DNA from 2 places in the Faecalibacterium sp. An77 genome. Region 2 is predicted to be linked to the other one. Evidence: a T-box and tRNA genes for the amino acid it is inferred to sense, from the RefSeq annotation. Region 2 holds a T-box; the other holds one or more tRNA genes.
The links. The T-box of region 2 lies ahead of metG (methionine--tRNA ligase). A T-box ahead of a tRNA ligase gene usually reads a tRNA of that ligase, here a tRNA-Met.
Positions count from the first base shown of each region.

Region 1: it has a tRNA-Met gene. The T-box ahead of metG (methionine--tRNA ligase) is inferred to sense a tRNA for this amino acid. The anticodon was not compared.

Region 1 is NZ_NFHK01000001.1:206-4,471, reverse strand. Features, by position in the region: gene B5G28_RS00025 (type II CAAX endopeptidase family protein) at 22-735, shown strand; gene B5G28_RS00020 (DUF979 domain-containing protein) at 1,134-2,249, shown strand; gene pcp (pyroglutamyl-peptidase I) at 2,323-2,967, shown strand; tRNA gene B5G28_RS00010 (tRNA-Met) at 3,286-3,362, opposite strand; partial or broken gene B5G28_RS00005 (DUF4349 domain-containing protein) at 3,512-4,266, opposite strand, start outside.
Region 2 is NZ_NFHK01000009.1:25,883-42,969, reverse strand. Features, by position in the region: gene rplJ (50S ribosomal protein L10) at 1-62, opposite strand, end outside; gene rplA (50S ribosomal protein L1) at 291-983, opposite strand; gene rplK (50S ribosomal protein L11) at 1,038-1,463, opposite strand; gene nusG (transcription termination/antitermination protein NusG) at 1,601-2,131, opposite strand; gene secE (preprotein translocase subunit SecE) at 2,166-2,417, opposite strand; gene rpmG (50S ribosomal protein L33) at 2,433-2,582, opposite strand; gene B5G28_RS05025 (D-alanine--D-alanine ligase family protein) at 2,947-4,056, shown strand; gene murI (glutamate racemase) at 4,049-4,873, shown strand; gene B5G28_RS05015 (DUF1934 domain-containing protein) at 4,887-5,330, shown strand; gene argS (arginine--tRNA ligase) at 5,403-7,217, shown strand; gene B5G28_RS14400 (hypothetical protein) at 7,875-8,093, shown strand; gene B5G28_RS05005 (hypothetical protein) at 8,633-9,127, shown strand; T-box leader at 9,267-9,528, shown strand; gene metG (methionine--tRNA ligase) at 9,638-11,632, shown strand; gene B5G28_RS04995 (DMT family transporter) at 11,650-12,600, shown strand; gene B5G28_RS04990 (TatD family hydrolase) at 12,597-13,430, shown strand; gene B5G28_RS04985 (methylenetetrahydrofolate dehydrogenase) at 13,502-13,735, shown strand; gene B5G28_RS04980 (ATP-binding cassette domain-containing protein) at 13,817-14,632, opposite strand; gene B5G28_RS04975 (ABC transporter permease) at 14,638-15,588, opposite strand; gene B5G28_RS04970 (ABC transporter substrate-binding protein) at 15,635-16,717, opposite strand.

The DNA of each region.
Region 1 (4,266 bases), on a different contig from region 2:
ATGAAAGGAGGATGAATCCATATGAAACCGTACCAGGGAATTTTGGCTTTTATCAGTTATTTTCTAGTGCAATTCGTGGTGTATACTTATATCTCAGTACCGTATTACATGACCATTACCGGGGGCATTTTATTGATGGTGTATGCCTTCCTGCTGCACAGAAAACAGATGCTGCATCTGAGCAGCCGGGATTTGAAGGGTTCTCAGCTCCTCTTTTGTCTCGGAATTGGCCTTGGCCTGGCTCTGATTTCCAAAACAGGGATTCTTTTTGGCTTTTTGAGCGGCAAGATAACCTCTGAACAAACACTTCCCGATCCTTTCTTTTTGACGGTGTCCATAGTAACCACTGTGGTGCTGATACCCGTCCTGGAAGAACTCCTGGTCCGGGGAATCCTGTTTGGGTCCTTTTCCAGATCCTTCTCCTACAAAACAGCCATCGTATGCTCATCTGTTTTCTTTTTGCTGGGACACCGGATGCTTTCCTGGCCATCGGTGTTTGTCGTCGGGATTTTGCTGGCCTGGATCTATTGGCGGACCGACAACCTTGCGGTCACCATGGTGATTCATGGCACCATCAATCTTGGCTCCTTCTTGTCGATGCCGCTCTACGCCCTGCTGACCACAAACCGAACCCTCGGGATCATGGCAGCCCTGCTGATGGTTTTGCTGGGCATCGGGATCACCTGTCTGTCCACAAAAATGTTCCTTCAAAAACACGACGCTTTGCCGGCCTGACATCCGGACGCGGGCTTGCGTCCCGTCCCCGGCCGGATCACAGCCGGGGCCAGATCTGCTTTTCACCTGCGGGAACCATCTTACCCGGTTCACGCCCCACCGAAGATTGACTTAGAACCATGAAAACGGCGCCTGACTTTTTACGGAAGCCAGGCGCTGTTTTTCTCTTTCCCGTTCCGGCTGCGGGGACGCCGGCTTGCTCCATTCCCTCCCCGGCAGGGCCAGCGCCGACGGCAGCCATACGGCGGCTGGGAGCAGCGCCGCACCGGAACGCCGCCCGCCCCTTGACAGGGCCGGCGCGGCCCCGATATAATGAAAATAGTGCGTCTTGCGCAGAATAAGACGGAACGACACAGGAGAGGCAGGTCGCAGCAGAACGGCCGAATGGTAGATGTTGGATGGAACTGGAACATGGCGCAGCCGTGATCGTATCGGACTGGCTGCGGGGAAAACCCGAAGAAGTCTTTTATTTTATCACCGATGAATCCCACCTGCGGGAGGCCGAAGCCTTTGTCACCGCGGCCGAACAGCGCGGAATTGTGACCAAGGTGTCGGTGCTCTCCTCCGACGAGGTACAGCGGGGAGACTGTGTGGAGGAAATGCGGCGGATCATGTCCTACGCCGACGTGGTGATTGGGGCGACCAACTACTCTTTTATCACCACCAATGCGGTGGACTATGCCCTGCACCATGGCGCGCGCTTTCTCTCCCTGCCGCTGTCAACCAACGACGGCCGCTCCATGTTTGAATACGATTTCCTTTCCATGAACCCGGCCGCCGCCGCCCGGATGGCCATCCTCACCGCGCTGGGGAAAGTTCGTCCCAGCAAGAGTGACGTTCCCAGCCCCGAAACCACCCGCGCCCATGCGGACCGGATGGGCTACAAGGTCTTTATCCCCGCTCTGGCGCTGGCCCTCACTGCGGTGCTGGTCGCCACCTTCTGGACCAGCCTGGGCGCCAACAACGCCATCGGCGTCTCTGCCCTGGTTGCTCTGTTCATCGCCTTCACGCTCTTTAAGTGCAAGCCCTCCTACGCTGTATCCGACGGCACCCGCCTGATGGACAACGTGGGCCCTGTGGGCATCCTGCCGCAGGTTCTGGCTGCTCTGGGCTCCCTGTTCACCGCTGCGGGCGTGGGCGATGTCATCGCCTCCGGCGTGGAAAAGGTGATCCCCGACGGCAGCCGCCTGATCGCTGTGGCCGTCTACTGCGTCGCCATGGCCCTGTTCACCATCATCATGGGCAACGGCTTCGCAGCCTTCTCGGTGATTACCGTGGGCGTCGGCATCCCCTTCCTGATCATGCAGGGGGCCAACCCAGTGGTTGTGGGCGCCATGGGCCTGACGGCAGGCTATTGCGGCACCCTGCTCACCCCCATGGCCGCCAACTTCAACATCATGCCCGCGGCTCTGCTGGAGACCAAGGACAAGTATTCCATCATCAAGGCCCAGGCTCCTGTGGCTCTGACCATGCTGGCAATCCACATCGTGCTGATGTACCTGCTGGCTTTCTAAGCTCGATCTGTGCGGCCCCCATCCGGGACCGCACAGTATTTTTTCAAGACTGATTTTAAGGAGAAATACTGCTATGAAACTGCTGCTGACAGCATTCGATCCCTTTGGCGGCGACTCCATCAACCCCGCTCTGGAAGCGGTGAAGCTGGTTCACGACCAGGTGGGCGGCGTGGAAGTGGTGAAGCTGGAGGTTCCCACCGTATTCCGGAAATCCATCGACACGGTGGCTGCCGCCATCGAAAAGGAAAAGCCGGATGCCGTCCTCTGCATCGGACAGGCCGGCGGCCGCTATGATCTGACCCCTGAGCGGGTCGCCATCAACATTGACGACGCCCGCATCCAGGACAACGAGGGCAACCAGCCCATTGACCTGCCCATCTTTGAGGACGGCGCCCCCGCCTACTTCACCACCCTGCCCATCAAGGCCATGGTGCAGAACATCCGGAACGCAGGGATTCCCGCCAGCGTGTCCAACACCGCAGGCACCTTCGTCTGCAACCACCTGATGTACGGCGTGCTGTACACCCTGGCCAAGCACTATCCGGGTGTGCGGGGCGGTTTTATGCACGTCCCCTTTGTCCCCAGCCAGGTGGTCAACCGGCCTTCTCCGGCCCCCTGCCTGTCCATGCAGGACATCGCCCGGGGCATCGAGGCCGCCATTGAGGCCATCGAGACCCACCAGACCGATCTGAACACCGCAGAGGGCCGCACCCACTGAGGTGAAAACCAAAAGGCGCAGCGCATTTTCCAGGCCATGGGAAACGCGCTGCGTTTTTATGGGGGCAGATGCGGGGTGTTAAATCTCTATGTGGATTTTTCCGGCGTGGGTGTGTCCCTCAAAACGATGAGGAAGCGTCTTTTCCGCTCTCCGGCTGCGTTTGGCAGGCAGGGCCGGTCCTGTTTTCACAGGCCGTTCCCCGTCGCCTGTCAGCCGCCGGTTATGCCGCTCTGGCCGCCCTGTTGAATGTTAGTTGAACTTTTTCTCATACGCAAAGAAAAACACCCGTCAGCGTTTTGTACGCTAACGGGTGTTTGGTGGTTGCGGGGGCTGGATTTGAACCAACGACCTTCGGGTTATGAGCCCGACGAGCTACCGGACTGCTCCACCCCGCGCTATCTGGCCGGCCTTTCGGCTGACTCCTTTGTGCGCCTCGCGATGTCGTATCGCTCAGTGCTCCATTATAATAGCACAGGACGGGGTGGATGTCAATAGTTTTTTGAAAATTTTTCTTGGGCGGGGTTCAAAAGCCCGGGATGCGGGGTCAGCGGCGGCGGCGCCTGAACAGAACCACGACGGCGACAGCCGCTGCGGCCACCAGGACCACCACCGGCCACAGGCCGGCCAGAGTCACCGCGATGGCGGCCAGGCCGCGGACGAAGTTCTGCCAGCCCTCGGCGAAGGCGGCGCCCATCCGCTCAAAGAAGTTGGAACCGGTGGGGGTGTAGGTCTCCACTTCCCGCAGGCTGACGGTGACGGTGCAGCTGGCGATCTGGTCGTCGTACCAGTCCAGCTGGCTCTGCCAGCTCTCCAGCTGATACTGCACCTCCGACAGCTGGGCCTCGATGTCCAGCAGGTCGGACAGGCTCTCGGCGCTGGCCTGCAGTTCCCGCAGGCGGTCCCGCTGGCCTTCCAGGTTGGCGATGCGGCCCGCCACGTCGGTATACTGGGCGGTGACGTCGTCGGCCTGTTCGCTGCGGGTCACCACGCTGCCGGTCTGGCCGGCGGCCTCCAGGAAACTCTCATAGTTTTCCTCCGGCACGCGCAGGGTCATGGACAGGCTGCGGGTGTTGTCGCTGTTGTTGGACTCGCTGCTGTTCTCCATCCAGCCGCCGGCCTCGGCCAGGGCCTGTTCCAGGTCGGCACGGGCGGTGTCGTAGTCCTTGGTCTCCAGGCTGAGATAAGCGGTGTAGATGATCTTCTCCCCCGCCACGGCGGTGCTATCACCGGCCGAACCGGCGCTGCGCGACTCCATTCCGTTGTCTGCGGCGGTGTCCAGGCTATAGTTGGCGGCGGCAG
Region 2 (17,087 bases):
AACTTTGCCTTCAGATCAGCGACATAAGCCTGCTTTTCAGAAAGAATCTTTGCACTGGGCATTTCGGTTTCACCTCGTTTCAAAACTACATCGGAAGCCGGAGTCATAGAAAAAAGCCTCTCTCCCGCGCACACAGGCCGAGAGAGAGGCATAAAACAACGTTACGCGTTTCTCGGCAGGCGGATACACTTTACACTGGACTCCAGCGCCTGCTGTCTTAAAAACAGCATGAATATCTTACCACGCGAACGTGGTTTTGTCAAGTGTTTTTCTGAATTTTTTCAGAAAAATCAGACACCGTACTTCAGGGTGTTGAGACGGATGCCAGGGCCCATGGTGGTGGCGATGGTAGCGCTCTTGAAGTAAGTGCCCTTGGCAGCGGCGGGCTTAGCCTTGGCAATAGCGTCCATAACGGTGTCGAGGTTGGTGTACAGCTTCTCGGCGCCGAAAGATGCCTTGCCCACGGGGACATGGATGATGTTCTGCTTGTCCAGGCGGTACTCGATCTTACCGGCCTTGGCTTCCTTAACAGCCTTGCCCAGGTCGGGGGTCACGGTGCCAGCCTTGGGGTTGGGCATCAGGCCGCGAGGTCCGAGGACCTTACCGAGGCGGCCAACCTTGCCCATCATGTCGGGGGTGGTGACCACGACGTCGAAATCCATGAAGCCGCCCTGGATCTTTGCGATCAGATCGTCATCACCGACGATATCAGCGCCGGCAGCCTCAGCAGCAGAAGCTGCGGGGCCCTTGGCGATAGCGCAGACGCGGACGGTCTTGCCGGTGCCGTTGGGCAGAACGACGGCGCCGCGGACCTGCTGGTCAGCGTGACGGCCATCAACGCCCAGGCGGACGTGCAGCTCAACGGTCTCATCAAACTTGGCGGAAGCGATCTTGCAGGCCAGCTCCAGCGCCTCGTTCACATCGTACAGTTTGGTAGAATCGACCTGCTTGGCAGCGTCGACATAGTGCTTGCCGTGTTTCATTGTTTATCCTCCTATGTGGTCTTGCGGGCGCAGCGCCCTCCCACTGTTTATGTCTCAGCCTTCGACTGTGACGCCCATGCTGCGGCAGGTGCCGCGGATCATGCTGCATGCAGCTTCCAGAGAAGCAGCATTCAGGTCGGGCATCTTGGTCTTTGCAATCTCTTCCACCTGAGCGGCGGTCAGGGAAGCGACCTTTTCCTTGTTGGGCTTGCCGGAAGCGGTGGACAGGCCGGCGGCCTTCTTGATCAGAACGGCAGCCGGGGGAGTCTTGGTGATGAAGCTGAAGGAGCGATCAGCATACACGGTGATGACGACGGGGATGACATAACCCATCTGGTTCTTGGTACGCTCGTTGAACTCCTTGGTGAAGGCCATGATGTTGACGCCCTTCTGGCCCAGGGCGGGACCAACAGGAGGAGCCGGGGTTGCCTTGCCGGCCTCGATCTGCAGCTTAATGTAGCCAGTTACTTTCTGTGCCATGATAAATGCACCTCCAAAAATCTGTGGTGAGTTGCGGCCCGCTGTCTGCGAACCTCCCACGAGCATGCCTCAGCAGGCACGCTCTATAAGAACCGCACGCGGTCTTACCTTGATGATTTGTACGCGTTCGCGGCTTGTTACAGCCGCTCGACCTGGGCGATGTCCACCTCTGCGGGGGTCTCCCGGCCGAACATGTTCACCTTGAGCTTCACCTTGAAGGTCTCGGTGTTGATTTCCTCTACAACGCCCATAAAGCCTTCCAGAGGACCGGACGTGATCTGGACACTGTCCCCTGCGGCGAAATCCACCGTCAGCGGGGCCTTGGCCTCCACGCCCATCTTTTCCACTTCCTCAGCGGTCAGGGGGACCGGCTTGGAAGCAGGACCGACGAAACCGGTGCAGCCGCGGGTGTTGCGGACCACGTACCAAGTATCGTCGTTCATAACCATCTTGACCAGCACATAGCCGGGGAACAGCTTGTGCTCGACCATCCGCTCCTTGCCGTCTTTGATCTCGGGCACCATCTCGGTGGGAACCCGGATCTCGCAGATCAGATCCTGCAGGCGGCGGTTTTCCACCATCTTTGCAAGATCGGTCGCGACTTTGTTTTCGTAGCCGGAATAGGTATGCACGACATACCACAAAGCTTCATTCGACTGGTCTTCCATTATGGGTCAGCCTCCGTTTCCATACAAGATTTGGTCAGCCTCCGATGACAAGGCCCAGGATGCCGCCGAACACGGCGTCCAATGCAAACAGGACCACGGCGGCGATGATGACCACCACCAGCACCACGATCGTGTTCTTCTTGGTCTCTTCCCTGCTGGGCCATACGACCTTCTTCAGCTCGCTTTTGGTATCGCGGAAGAACTTGGCCACTCCGGTGAAAAAGTTCTTCACGGCGTTCTTAGCTCTGGCCACAAAGCCCGGCTTCTTATCGGTTTTGTCTGCCATTGTGCTCCGCCTTTCTTACTTGGTCTCGCGATGGACCGTGTGCTTCTTGCAGAAGCGGCAGTACTTCTTCATCTCCAGGCGGTCAGGATTGTTCTTCTTGTTCTTCGTGGTGTTGTAGTTGCGCTGCTTGCACTCGGTGCAGGCCAGAGTGATTTTCACTGTCATTTGTTGACACCTCCATATATAACGGTTATTGAACCTCCCTCGTTCGCCGGGCGGCGTCCCAAAAAGGGGCGCACTAAATAATCCCGCAAAAGAGGTGATATCATTTTAGCACTCTTTTCCCGCCGCGTCAAGCGGTATTTTGCCCATCTTTCGGATTTTTTTCACGCCGGCGGCAAAATGACCGCTTTTTTGCCCCGTTGCGCCGGGCCGGCCTGTTTTATCAAGTGGGGTTTTTCATCTTTTTGGGGCGGCATTTTGCCGTTGTGTATGGAAACCGGCGCATTTTTATGGTATGATGGGTGTAATTATGATTGAACGCCCCCGCCCGGGGGCTTCTATTAAGATAGAGGAGGGAATGCGAATCATGTATTCCGAGGAGAATTCCGCCGCCCATCCGCTGTGCGTGGCACTGCTGTTCGGCGGCCTGTCCAGCGAGCACGAGGTCAGCCGTGTATCGGCCGGCACGTTCGCAGACAATATGGACCCTGAAAAGTATGAGCTGATCAAGATCGGCATCACCAAGGACGGCCGATGGCTGTACACCGAGGCTTCCTCGGCCCAGATGGCCGACGGCAGCTGGGAGGAACTGCCCGGCAACATGCCCTGTGCCATCAGCCCCGACCGCGCCGACCACGGCGCCATCCTGTTCACCCCCGCCGGCCATGTGGAGAAGCTCCACATCGACGTGGTGATCCCGGCGCTCCACGGCCTGTGGGGCGAGGACGGCACCGTCCAGGGCCTGCTGGAGCTGGCCGGCATCCCCTATGTGGGCTGCGGCGTTCTGGCCAGCGCCGTCTGCATGGATAAGGCTGTGGCCAACACCCTCTTTGCCGCCAGCGGCATCCCCCACTGTGCCTGGGCCGCCTACACCAGGGCCCAGCTGGAGGCCGACCCCGACGGCATCCGCGCCGCTCTGGAGGAAAAACTGGGCTGGCCCATCTTTGTCAAGCCGGCCAACGCCGGCTCCAGCGTGGGCATCAGCAAGGCATCCAATGCGGCTGAGCTGGCCGACGCCATCAAGCTGGCCCTGGAAAACGACCGCAAGGTGGTGTTCGAGTCCTTTGTGGACGGCCAGGAAGTGGAGTGCGCCGTCATTGGTTCCGAGCCCGCCTTCTCCACCCGTCCCGGCGAGATACTGGCCGGCGCCGAGTTCTACACCTACGACGACAAGTACAAAAACGGCGTCAGCGAGACCCTGATCCCGGCCCGTCTGTCGGAGGAGAAGCTGGACGAAGTCAAGGACTACGCCGCCCGGGCTTACACCGCCGTGGGCTGCGAGGGCCTGGCCCGCTGCGACTTCTTTGTGGAGCGCGGCACCGGCCGGGTGCTGATCAACGAGATCAACACCTTCCCCGGCTTTACCTCTATTAGTATGTATCCGAAACTGATGGAGCACGAGGGCACTCCCCTGCCCCAGCTCATCGACCGCCTTGTTGCCCTTGCCATGGAAAGGGCGGTGGCCCACCATGGATAACCGCCCCATCGGCGTCTTTGACAGCGGTCTGGGCGGTCTGACCGGCGTGCGGGAACTGCGCAAGCAGCTCCCCGGCGAGGACATCGTCTATTTCGGCGACACCGGCCGGGTGCCCTACGGCAGCCGCAGCCATGAAACCATCCTGCAGTATGCACGCCAGGACATCGCGTTTCTGCTGTCCCAGAACGTCAAGTGCATCATGGCGGCCTGCGGCACCGTTTCCAGCACCTACCCCGCCGAGGAAGCTGCCCAGCTCCCCGTCCCCTATCTGGGGGTGGTGACGGCGGCGGCCCGCCGGGCGGCCCGCGCCACCCGCAGCCGGAAGATCGGCGTCATCGGCACTGCGGCCACCATCCGCTCCCACAGCTACGAACAGCTGCTGCGGCGTCTGGTGCCGGGAGCGGAGATCACCGCACGGCCCTGTCCCCTCTTTGTTCCCCTGGTGGAGAACGGCTATGTGGACGGCTCCGCCCCCGACCGCCAGCAGGTGACCCGCCTGGTCATCGCCCAGTATCTAGAGGAGATCCGGGCCGCCGGGGTGGACACCCTGGTGCTGGGCTGCACCCATTACCCCCTGCTGGCCGGGATGATCGGCGAGTACATGGGGCCCTCGGTCACCCTCATCGACCCGGGCAGCGCCGCCGCCGACGATCTGAGCCAGCTGCTCAGCAGCAAGGGTCTGCGGGCCAACCGCACCCAGGGCACCACCCATTTCTTTGTGAGCGATGTGCCCGACAGCTTCGTCCAGACCGCCGACCTGTTCCTGGGCGAATACCGGGGCGGCACCGCGGAACAAATCTGCATCGACAAATACTGAGGACATCAACACCGTGAGCAAAGCCTTAAAGGAAAACTATATTATTCGGATTAAAAGTCAAATCGAGCAGGACGGCGAAACCGAGCAGGTGGAGCTGATGACCCGCGGCAGCTTCACCATGCGGGAGGGCAGCTACTATATCACCTACCGGGAGACCGAGACCACCGGCTATGAGGGCTGTGTCACCACCCTCAAGCTGGCGGCCGATTCCAGCCGGGTGGCCATGCTGCGCTTCGGGCCCCAGAGCAGCCAGCTCATCATCGAAAAGGGCCGGCGCAACCTCTGCCACTACGAGACCGGCTACGGCTCGGTCACCCTGGGGGTGACGGCCGACAGCATCGAGTGCGGCCTGAACGCCAAGGGCGGCGTGGCCCGATTCAGCTATCTGCTGGACGGGGACGTCTCCACCCTCATCAGCAAAAACTCCCTGGAAGTCACCGTCACCCATGTCAACTGAGGAGCCCGGCGCGGTTTCTGCCGCTCCCCGCCGCCTGTTTTGATTGGACCAAGAGAAAGGAATCATTACCCTATGAGCAATGCAACTTACCCCGCTTTTGAGAATTACAACCCCCGTCAGGCCGCTCTGGCCCAGGCCCGCGACCTGCTGACTCAGGCTGCGCAGGCCGCTATGGAGGCCGGCGACCTGCCTGCCGCCGAGCTGCCCGCCTTCATCGTGGAGGTTCCCGCCGACACCAAGAACGGCGATATTGCCTCCAACATCGCCATGGCCGGCGCCCGCACCTGGCACAAGGCCCCCAAGATGATCGCCGAGGCCATTCTGAGCCACCTGCCCTCTCTGTCGGAAAGCTGCTTCACCAAGGCCGAGACCGCCGGCCCCGGCTTCATCAACCTGTTCCTGGCTCCCGCCTTCTGGGCTGGCGTGGCCCTGGCTGCCTGCTCCAACCCCCGCTATGGCCGGACCGATTACGGCCAGGGCAAGCGCTACAACGTGGAATTCGTTTCCGCCAACCCCACCGGCCCCATGCACATGGGCAACGCCCGCGGCGGCGCTCTGGGTGACTGCCTGTCCGCTGTTCTGGAGTGGGCCGGCTACGACGTCACCCGTGAGTTCTATATCAACGACGCCGGCAACCAGATCCAGAAGTTCGGCAAGAGCCTGGCCATCCGCTACCTGCAGCACTACTACGAGGAGAACGAGTATCCCCTGCCCAAGGAGTGCTACCAGGGCGGCGACATCACCCTGCTGGCTCTGGAGTTCGCAGCCAAGGAGGGCGACAAGTACGCCGTTCCCTGCCGCGGCCTGAAGGACGAGGCTCTCTATGAGAGCGAGGCTTTTGCCGCCCTGAAGGACGCTCTGGTGGGTTACGCCCTGCCCAAGAACATCGCCGCCCTCAAGACCGACCTGGGCAAGTACCGCATTCAGTACGACGTCTGGTTCCCTGAGAGCACCCTGCACAACTCGGGCGCCGTCATGAACGTGGTGAACCAGCTGCTGGAGAAGGGCGCCTGCTACAAGGCCGAGGACGGCGCCATCATGTACCGCAGCGCCCAGTACGCTGCCAAATACGGCGCTGCCAACAAGAAAAAGACCGACGACGGCGCCGAGGAGGACAAGGACGAAGTCCTGGTCCGCGCCAACGGCATCCCCACCTACTTTGCCGCCGACATCGCCTACCACTACAACAAGCTGGCCGACCGCAACTTTGACAAGGCCATCGACGTCTGGGGCGCCGACCACCACGGCCATGTGGCCCGCATGAAGGGCGCCATGGACGCCATCGGCCTGGACGGCAGCCGTCTGGACGTGGTGCTGATGCAGATGGTCAACCTGATGCAGAATGGCCAGCCCGTCCGCATGTCCAAGCGCACCGGCAACGCCATCACCCTGACCGACCTGCTGGAGGAGGTGCCCATCGACAGCGCCCGCTTCCTCTTTAATATGCACGAGGCCGGCAGCAGCATCGACTTCGATCTGGACCAGGCCGTCAAGACCGACAACGACAACCCGGTCTACTACGTCCAGTACGCTCACGCCCGCATCTGCTCTATCCTGCGCAAGCTGGAGAGCGAGGGCGTGGAGTTCCTGGGCGCAGAGAACACCGACGCCACCCTGCTGACCGATCCCGCCGAGCTGGATCTGATCCGGATGCTGGCCGCCTTCCCCCAGGAAATCGTCATGGCCGCTGAAAAGTACGATCCCAGCCGGATCAACCGCTTTGTCATCGACCTGGCCAGCGCCTTCCACCGGTTCTACGGTAGCTGCCGCATCCAGGGCGCTGATCCCGCCCTGCAGCAGGCCCGCATCGCCCTGTGCATCGGCGTGCGCAACGTGATCCGCAACGTGCTGACCATGTTCAAGATCAACGTCCCCGACAAGATGTAAGCCCTTTCCCCGCACTTCGTGTGCGGGGATTTTTGTTTTCGGTCTGTTCACACTTTATACAACGTTTTATCCACAAGTAAAATCAAAACTATACAAAATCACAAGATATTCCTTGTGGATTCTGCGAATGGACAGCGGCCACCCTTTCGGATATAATATAGCCAGAAACCAAGAAAGTACAGCAGAGGATCAAAGGTGATCCAATCCCGCTGACTTAAAAGGAGAAAGGAGCGAAGACCGATGGTTGATACGACACCCGCACAGTTCGGACAGACTGTCGGGAATTGCTGAAAAAGCGAAAAGCCGCTTACCAGTACGGGATGTTTCCCCCGCATTTAGTAAAAATCTAAGAGATTTAAAGCGAAGTCTTTAGCATATATTAAGCGATTTACGAACAGTCTGTCGAGAAAGTCCCCTGGCGATTCAAATAGATCCGCAGGAAGTGATTCATATGATGAAAGCCTTTTTACGGATACCTGTATTTGAATAGCACGGAAGGAGCTACTCCAATGATTTAAGTAGTCGTGGCCTCAAGGCAGGCGTAAACCCTCAGATTGGCAAGGATGCACAGCAAATCAAGGCTGGACCTGCATTCGATCGATCAAAAGTGCCGGAAGCATAGTCGGAAGGCAGACCTCTTCCCTGTAAGGTGTCAATTTGGAGGAGACGGAATCTGAAAAAGGTGGTTCCAGTAAGAGCCGCTGTTCAGAGTCTGAATCCATCTGGAAATTGCAGACAGGAAAAAGATCCATTGGCTTGATTGGCGGCGATGTGCCCCAACAAAGCATCCCCGGATCGAAGCAAAATGCACTGGATGCCGTAACGATTGCGAAACACCCTTCCCTGAAAGATCTGAAAAACAACAGAAGCCCTTGAGGTAATCTTTCAAAGCTGAATAATTCCCCTATCCGAACAACGGTCATTCAAATAAATCAGCACCCCCGAGAGGATGATCCCCCATGAAAGTCCCTGTATGGATGCAGATATTTGAGTAACACGGAGGGAGTACTCCAATGATTTAGGTAACTTGTCCCCTGGAGTGATTCAATCGAAAGAATGTGTTTCTATGAAGATGCTTCGTAAGACGCAATCCAACGATTCGGATGAGGCTTGAAACCAATGTACTAGTTAAATCGGCGATCCCCTACCCTATCATTTCCTAAGCATAAGGAAAGGCCAACAATCTTATGAAAGGCAAGGTCAACTCCGAAAAATAGGTAAATGTGAGGCAAAGAGGCTATGACTCCGAAGAAGTAAGTATCCTGGCGGATGAGAGGCTTGCAACCGCTCTCATCCGCCAGGTTTTTTTGTTTTGTCCGGGCTTCCCCGCCTCTGCCTTTGGCAGAGAGGCCGCATCCGAAGCTGACGCCGGCCCCCGACCGGTCCCACAAGAGAGAAAAGGACTGAGAACAACCATGGACGAGACCATGCACTTTGACGCAGGCTTGCTGCTCGAATACCAGGAACTGCTCCAAACCACCCGGCTGATCGCCTGCTACCGGGAATTCATCCGCCTGTTCCGCTGGGTTCGCGTGGAGCTCGAAAAGAGGATGCCGGAATACAAGTTTCAGGGCAGCATCACCGAAAACGGCATGGACTTCTCCTATTTCCAGTTCACCAGTCCAGAGCTCAAGGAAAAAGGACTGAAAGCGGCGGTGGTGTTTGTCCACCGGGATTTTCAGTTTCAGGTGTGGGTTTCCGGGTTCAACCGGCGGTATCAGGCCCACTATTGCGATGTGTGGAAGGATCAGCCCCTCCCCTTCGAGCTGACTGGCAGCCCCGCCCAAACCGACTACATCCTGCGCGCCCCGCTGAAGGAGCCGGCCAACCTCTCGGACGGAGCCGCCCTGCTGGACCAAATCCAAGCTCTCGCCGAAAACCTGCTGCAATTCGTTGAAGCCAACCTTTAACCGGCGCCGCCGGTATAAAAGCGGTTTCCGGCGGTCCGGGGCAGGGGCTCTCCCCGCCCTGCCGGAAAGGCAGATGACCCCGCCGGGGAAATCCCCTGTTGACAAACGGCCCCGCTTCTCCTATAATAGCCATGATACACAATCGGCTGTGAAGAGAAGAGTACGCGTCCAGTGATCCTTTCAGAGAGCCCGCGGCGGTGGAACCGGGCAGGCATCGGGGCGCCGAAGATGGTCTCGGAGCCGCACAGGCAAACGGATTCCCTGAGCCTGTGCCGGGTGCGCCCGTTACAGCGTCCGGCTGTACCTGCCCTTTGGGCCGGGATGCAGCATCGAGGCCGCGCCCCGCGAGGAGCCGGCGAACCAAGGTGGTACCACGGAAGTATTCCGCTCCCGTCCTTGCTGGGCAAAGGCCCCCGCGAGGACGGGAGTTTTTACTTCCTCTAATGTACACGCAATGGGCCTGCACGCCGCCGGCGGGCAGGTTCCAACGGGAAAGGGAGAATCAAAACCATGTCTGAACAGAAAAAGTTCTACATCACCACCCCCATCTACTACCCCAGCGACAAGCTGCACATCGGCCACAGCTACACCACCGTGGCCTGTGACGCACTGGCCCGCTTCAAGCGGATGCAGGGGTACGATGTGATGTTCCTGACCGGCACCGATGAGCACGGCCAGAAGATCGAGGACAAGGCCGCTTCGGCCGGCATGCAGCCCAAGGAGTACGTGGACCAGATCGTGGCCACCGTCAAGGATCTGTGGAAGCTGCTGGACGTCAGTTACGACCGCTTCATCCGCACCACCGACGACTACCACATGGAGTCCTGCCAGAAGATTTTCACCAAGCTGTATGAGCAGGGCGACATCTACAAGGGCGAGTATGTGGGCCACTACTGCAAGCCCTGCGAGAGCTTCTGGACCGACAGCCAGCTGGTGGACGGCAAGTGCCCCGACTGCGGCCGCGAGGTCTACGACGCCCACGAGGAAGCCTACTTCTTCCGCACCGGCAAGTATGCCGACCGTCTGCTCAAGCTGTACGAGGAGAACCCCCAGTTCATCCAGCCCGAGAGCCGCAAGAACGAGATGATCGCCTTCATCAAGCAGGGCCTGCAGGACACCTGCGTCTCCCGTACTTCGGTCAAGTGGGGCATCCCCGTTCCCTTTGACCCCAAGCACACCATGTACGTCTGGGTGGACGCTCTGAGCAACTATATTTCGGCTCTGGGCTACGGCAACGACACCTACCACGACTACGACAAGTTCTGGCCCGCAGACCTCCACATGGTGGGCAAGGAAATCCTGCGTTTCCACACCATCCTGTGGCCGGCCATGCTGATGGCTCTGGATCTGCCCCTGCCCAAGCGCGTCTTTGGCCACGGCTGGCTGCTAATGAACGGCGGCAAGATGTCCAAGTCGGTGGGCAACGTGGTGGACCCCGTCATCCTCTGCGACCGTTACGGCGTGGACGCCATCCGCTACTTCCTGCTGCGTGAGATCCCCTTCGGCAACGACGGCATGTTCACCAACGAGGCCCTGATCAACCGTATCAACAGCGATCTGGCCAACGACCTGGGCAACCTGCTCAGCCGCACCGTGGCCATGTGTGAGAAGTACTTCGGCGGCACGGTGGCCAAGTCGGTCTCCTCCGATCCTCTGGACGCCGAGCTGGAGCAGATGATCAACGCTCTGCCCGCCAAGGTGGCCGAGGACATGGACAACCTGACCATTCCCCAGGCTCTGACCGAGATCTTCGCCGTGGTCCAGCGCGCCAACAAGTATATCGACGAGACCGCCCCCTGGGCCCTGGCCAAGGACCCCGCCAACGAGGGCCGTCTGAGCTGCGTCCTGTATCACCTGTGCGAGGCCCTGCGGGTCTGCGCCATCCTGCTGAATGCTTATCTGCCCTCCACTGCGCCCAAAATGATGGAGCAGCTGGGTCTGTCGGCTGATAATCTCCAGCTGGATCAGGCCGCCTACGGTCTCCAGGAGAGCTACACCGTCCACAAGGGCGATCCCCTGTTCCCCCGCATCGACGTGGCCAAGGAAATCGCTCACCTGAAGGCAGAGGACGAGAAGCGCAAGGCTAAGGCCGAAGCCGCCCAGAAGGCCAAGGAAGCCAAGGAGGCAGCCGCCGCCAAGGCCGACCAGCCTGCCGCCGCCATTGAGCACGAGGCTGAGATCGACTTCGACGACTTCTGCAAGGTGGAGATGCGTGTGGCTGAGATCCGGGCCTGCGAGACCATCAAGGAGAGCAAGAAGCTGCTGCACCTGACCGTCTTTGACGGCGAGCGGGAGCGCTGCATCCTCTCGGGCATCGCCAAGTGGTACAGCCCCGAGGACCTGATCGGCAAGAAGGTGGGCATTGTGGCCAACCTGGCCCCCCGTCCCATGATGAAGGGCAAGTATGTCAGCGAGGGCATGATCGTGGCAGCCGATACCGCCGACGGCGGCTGCACCATCGCCTTCTACCCCGATGAAGCTCCCGCCGGCAGCCGCATCCACTAACAGGAGGGCCCATCTTGCTGACTGACAAAACCTCACGCACTGCCAAGCTGGACGCATTGTTCGCCACACCGGTCTTTGCTGTGATCTTTGCCTTCCTCTGCAACTGCTTCTGGGGCTCGGCCTTCCCCTTCATCAAGATGGGGTACCGGCTCTTCGCCATTGACTCCGCCGACACCGCCTCCATCCTCTGCTTTGCAGGGGTGCGGTTCATGCTGGGCAGCCTGCTGGTTCTGCTGGCCGGCGCCCTGTTGGAAGGGCATCTGCCCTCCCTGCCCAAGGGCAAGGTCCTGGCTGAGTGCTGCGCTCTGGGCCTGTGGCAAACCACCACCCAGTACGCTTTCTACTATGCAGCCGTGGCCCTGCTGACCGGCGCCTTCGGCGGCATCCTCAACAGCACCCAGAGCTTTCTGGGCGTGATTCTGGCCCATTTTCTCTACCAGTCTGACCGGATGACCCCCGCCAAAGCGGCGGGCTGTGCCGTGGGCTTTGCCGGAGTGCTGGTGGCCACCATCGGCAACCACGGCAGCGGCAGCGGCTGGGGCATCTTCTGCATGATGGCCGCCACCGTGATTTTCACCGTCTCAGGCCCCTGGAACAAGTCGGTCACCAAGAAGGCCGACAGCTTTATGGTCTGCTTCCTCAACCTGGGCGTGGGCGGTCTGGCCCTGCTGATGCTGGGCCTGGCCATGGGCGGCTCCCTCCATCCCCAGAGCCCCATGGGCGTCCCGGTGCTGCTGTATCTGGCCTTCGTGTCGGGGGCCGGGTACGTGCTGTGGGCCCTGCTGATGAAGAACAACCCCGTCAGCCGGATCAGCGTCTTTGGTCTGGTGAACCCGGTGGTGAACGTCCTGCTGTCCGCCCTGCTGAACGGCGAGCCCCTGTTTGAGTGGCAGTACCTGGCCGCTCTGGTGCTGGTCTGCGTGGGCATCTGGCTGGTCAACCGCAAGGGAAAGGAGGCCAGGGCATGAGCGTTTATCCCTCTGCCGGGCCCATCTTTGACACCCACGCACACTATTCTTCCGGCGCCTTCAACGCCGACCGTTACGACCTGATGGACAGCCTGCCCGCCAAAGGCGTGGTGGGGATCTGCGAACAGGCCACCCACTCGGGGGACGCCCCCCGGTGCCTGGAACTGGCCCACCGCTACCCCTGGGTTTACGCTGCCATCGGCATCCACCCCGAAAGCCTTCTGCCCGCCGACCGCTGCGGCGACCAGCCCCCCGCCCCCACCATTTCGGTCTACGGCGGGGACTGGGCCGCGGAAATGCGGGCCCTGGCCCCCTACTACGACGACCCCAAGGTGGTAGCCGTGGGCGAATGCGGCCTGGACTACCACTGGCCGGTGCCCAAAGACGCCCAGCTGGCCCTCTTTGAGGCGGAAATCCGTCTGGCTCTGGAGCTGGACAAGCCCATCGTGGTCCACGACCGGGAGGCTCACGCCGACGTCTACGCCCTGCTGAAAAAGTATCAGCCCAAGGGAATTCTCCACTGCTATTCCGGCAGCGCCGAGGACGCCCTCTGGCTGGTGAAGCAGGGCATCCGGGTCGGTCTGGGCGGGGCGGCTACCTTCCGTGGGGCCAAGCGGGCCGCCAAGGTCATCGACGCCCTGCCGCTGGACGCCCTCCTGCTGGAAACCGACTGCCCCTACATGGCTCCCGAGCCGGTCCGGGGCACCCGGTGCGACAGCTCCCTCATCGCCTACGTGGGCGACTATATCGCCCAGCGCAAGGGGGTTGCCCCCGAGGAGGTCTTTGCCCGGACCGCCGCCAACGCCCGCCAGGTCTTTGGCCTGGACTGAAACCCACTGACCCGCGGCCGGCCCGCCGGCTGCTGATGTATTTCATTGTCAGAAACAAAGGAGATTGTCTTATGAAAGCTCGTATTCCGCAGCATCGCGAATTCATCATCAACTTCCCCGACAGCGTCGATCAGGCCAAGGCCAGCGAAGGCTGGGCCAAGCTGACCCAGATCGTCGAGGACTACAAGAAGGCCCACAACGGCGCTTCGGTCTACGCTCCCACCTTCATCGAGGACTGTGAGCCCGAGGTCAAGAAGCTCCAGGAGGAGTACGGCTTCGAGTACACCATCGAGTACGTGAAGTAAGCTGTCCAAACAAAAATTCCCCGGCGAATGATCCGCCCGCTTTTCTGCGGGGGCACTCGCCGGGGAATTTTGTTTCTGTATTTACTGCTTTTCCACCTTGCTCAGCAGGATGCGGTCGTTGTCCAGCTCCTCGCCGGCGCTCTGGCGGAAGCGTTCCAGCAGGTCATCCACCGTCATCTTGCTGCGCTCCTCGCCCTGAACGTCAAAGACGATCCGTCCGCCGTTCATCATCAGGGTGCGGTTGCCCAGCTCCAGAGCCTGGTGCATATTGTGGGTCACCATCAGGCAGGTGATCTGCTTTTCGGCCACAATGCTGCGGGTCATTTCCAGGACCTTGTCGGCGGTGGCCGGGTCCAGGGCCGCCGTGTGTTCGTCCAGCAGCAGCAGCTTGGGGGTCACCAGGGTGGCCATCAGCAGGGTCAGGGCCTGGCGCTGGCCGCCCGACAAAAGGCCCACCGGCTGTTTCATCCGGTCTTCCAGGCCCATTCCCAGCAGGGACAGCCGCTCCCGGAAGAACTCCTTATCCTTGCGGGAGATGCGGGAGAAATAGGCCCGCTGGGCGGTGCCCGCCCGCAGATAGGCCAGGGCCAGGTTTTCCTCGATGGTCATGTTGGGGGCGGTGCCCTTGAGGGGGTCCTGGAACAGGTGGCCGATCACCTTGCTGCGCCGGAACTCAGGGGTGAAGGTGATGTCCTCCCCGCCCAGGAGGATGCAGCCCTCGTCGGCGATGAACCCGCCGGTGATGGCGTTGAACAGGGTGGATTTGCCGGCGCCGTTGGAGCCCACGATGGTGGCGAAATCACCCTTTTCCAGGGCCAGATCCACGCCGGCCAGGGCGACTTTTTCGTTGACGGTGCCCGGGTTAAAGGTTTTCCGGACACCCTTCATTTCCAGCATCCGCATCAGACTGCCTCCTTTTTGCCGTGGGTCTGGGCGTGACGGACCCGGGCCTCCTGTTTGCGCTTTTCAAAGGCGATCTTCTGGCGGATGGCGGGCATCGAGATGGCCACCGCCACGATCAGGGCGGACACCAGTTTCATGGCTGCGGCGGGGACGTTGAACCGCAGGGCCACCGCCACGATAAAGCGGTACAGGCAGCTGCCAAAGACCACGCCCAGCACCCGGCAGACCATGGTCCGCTTGCCCAGCAGGGTCTCGCCGATGATCAGCGAAGCCAGGGCGATGGTCACCATGCCGGTACCCACATTGATGTCACAGCTCTTCTGGTACTGGGCCAGCAGAGCGCCCGACAGGGCGGTCAGGCTGCCCGAAATGCACAGGCCCACCATGATGGTGTAGGACGGGTCGATGCTGGAAGCCCGGACCATGGCGGAATTGTCGCCGGTGGCCCGGATGGACAGGCCCAGCCGGGTGCCCAGGAACCAGATCATCAGGGCACAGGCGACGGCAATGACGATCGCCGCCAGCAGCAGCTGATACCAGCCGCCCGCAAAGGTCAGCGCCCCTTTGGCGAGGGAAAAGACCGTGTCCACCTTCACCAGGCTCATGTTGGACGAGAAGCCCATCACCGCCAGGTTGATGGTGTACAGGCCGGTGTTGACGATGATGCCGGCCATGATGCTCTCCACCCCCAGCTTGGTTTGGAGAAAGGCTGTGATGAAGCCGGACAGCACCCCGGCCGCCATGGCGGCAAAGAGGGCCAGGAAGGGGTGTCCGGTGACGGCCACCTGGCAGCAGACGGCGCAGCCCAGTGTGAAGCAGCCGTCGGTGGACAGGTCCGCGATGTTCAGGATGGAATAGCTCAGAAACAGCGCCAGGGCCACCAGAGCGTAAATACAGCCCAGTTCCAGCGCTGACTGCAGGACGTTGACGGAAAAAATACTAGCCAGCATGTTTGTTCAAAACTCCCTCACTCAGATTCCCGGCACAGAGGCCGGATCAGGCAAACTCCTCAGCGGTGGTGATCTCCTCCACGCTGGTGCAGTAGGGCTCAAAGGCGGCCTTGACGGCCTCCACATCCAGACCCAGGGCCTCGCAGGTCTCGGTGTTGAGGGTGGCGGTGCCGTTGTCAAAGGTGCGGTAGGGCATCTCCGCGATGCTCTTGCCGTCGCACAGCAGCTCCACCACCATGTCGGCGGTGGCCTCGCCCAGCTGGACGTAATCCACGCCGTAGCCCATGAACGCGCCGTTCAGCGCGAAGCTGTCTGCACCGGTGTAGTGCTGGATGCCCGCCTCGATCATGGTCTCATAGATGGCCAGCTCGGCGGTCATGATGGTATTGTCGGTGGGGGTGAACACCACCTTCACCCCGCTGGCGGCCAGAGCTTCCACAGCCATCTGGACCTCGGCGGTGTTGGTGCCGTTCTTTTCGATGCAGGAGATGCCGTTGGCGTCGCAGAACGCCTTGGCGTCGGCGATGGCCTGGGTGGAGGAATCCTGGCCCAGGTCATACAGCAGGCCGATCTGGGTGATATCGGGATTGACCGCCAGGATCAAGTTCATGATGGCGTTGGTGTCCAGGGCGTCGGAGGTGCCGGTGATGTTGTCCAGCCCGTCAAAGCCGGCGCCCACCGGGTCGGTGACGGCCGAGTAGATGACGGGGATATCGGTGTCCTCCACGGCGGCCAGCATAGTGGTGGCCGAGGGAGTGGCCACTGCCACGATCACGTCCACGTCGTCTGCCACCAGGTCGGCGCCGATCTGGTTCAGGTTGGACTGGTCCGCCTGGGCGTTGGAGTAGTAGTCCGCATAGTTGAAGGTCACGCCGCGCTCCGCGCCCACTGCATCCAGCCGGGCCTCCAGAGAGGCCACAATCTGATTCAGGGAGGCGTCATCCACATAGTTGACAATGCCCACCTTGTACACGTCGCCCGAAGCGGCGGCCGAAGAAGTCCCTGCGGCTGCAGAGGACCCGCTGGAGGATGCGCCGCAGCCGGTCAGGGCCAGGGCGGACAGGGCAGCGGTGGAATAGACGGCGGCCTGGAGGAAGCTGCGGCGGGAAATCATCTTGCTGTGTTTCATGGTATAAGCTCCTTTCGTGGGTGAAGGCTGGGAGCGGTATACAAAAGGCCCGCTCCGCCTTGTCTGCGGAACGGGCCTCTTAAAACAAAACGACCCGTCCCTGTGTTCGACCACAAGGACAGGATCGGTTAAAACGATTCTGCGGTGCCACCTTGCTTGCTCTGCTTCCATGTAGAGCCTCTCACGGGGAGCCAACACTCCCCTGCCCTGTAACGGGAGACACCCGTCCTAAGCTACTGGGGTTCATCACCCGTTCGCCTGGCCCTCGGCGACCCATAACTTCTGTCGTGCACCACCCGTTCCCATCATTCCGGGCTCTCTGAAGGAGCACCAACCAGAGTCTCTTTCGCCTCATCGGTTTGATTGCATT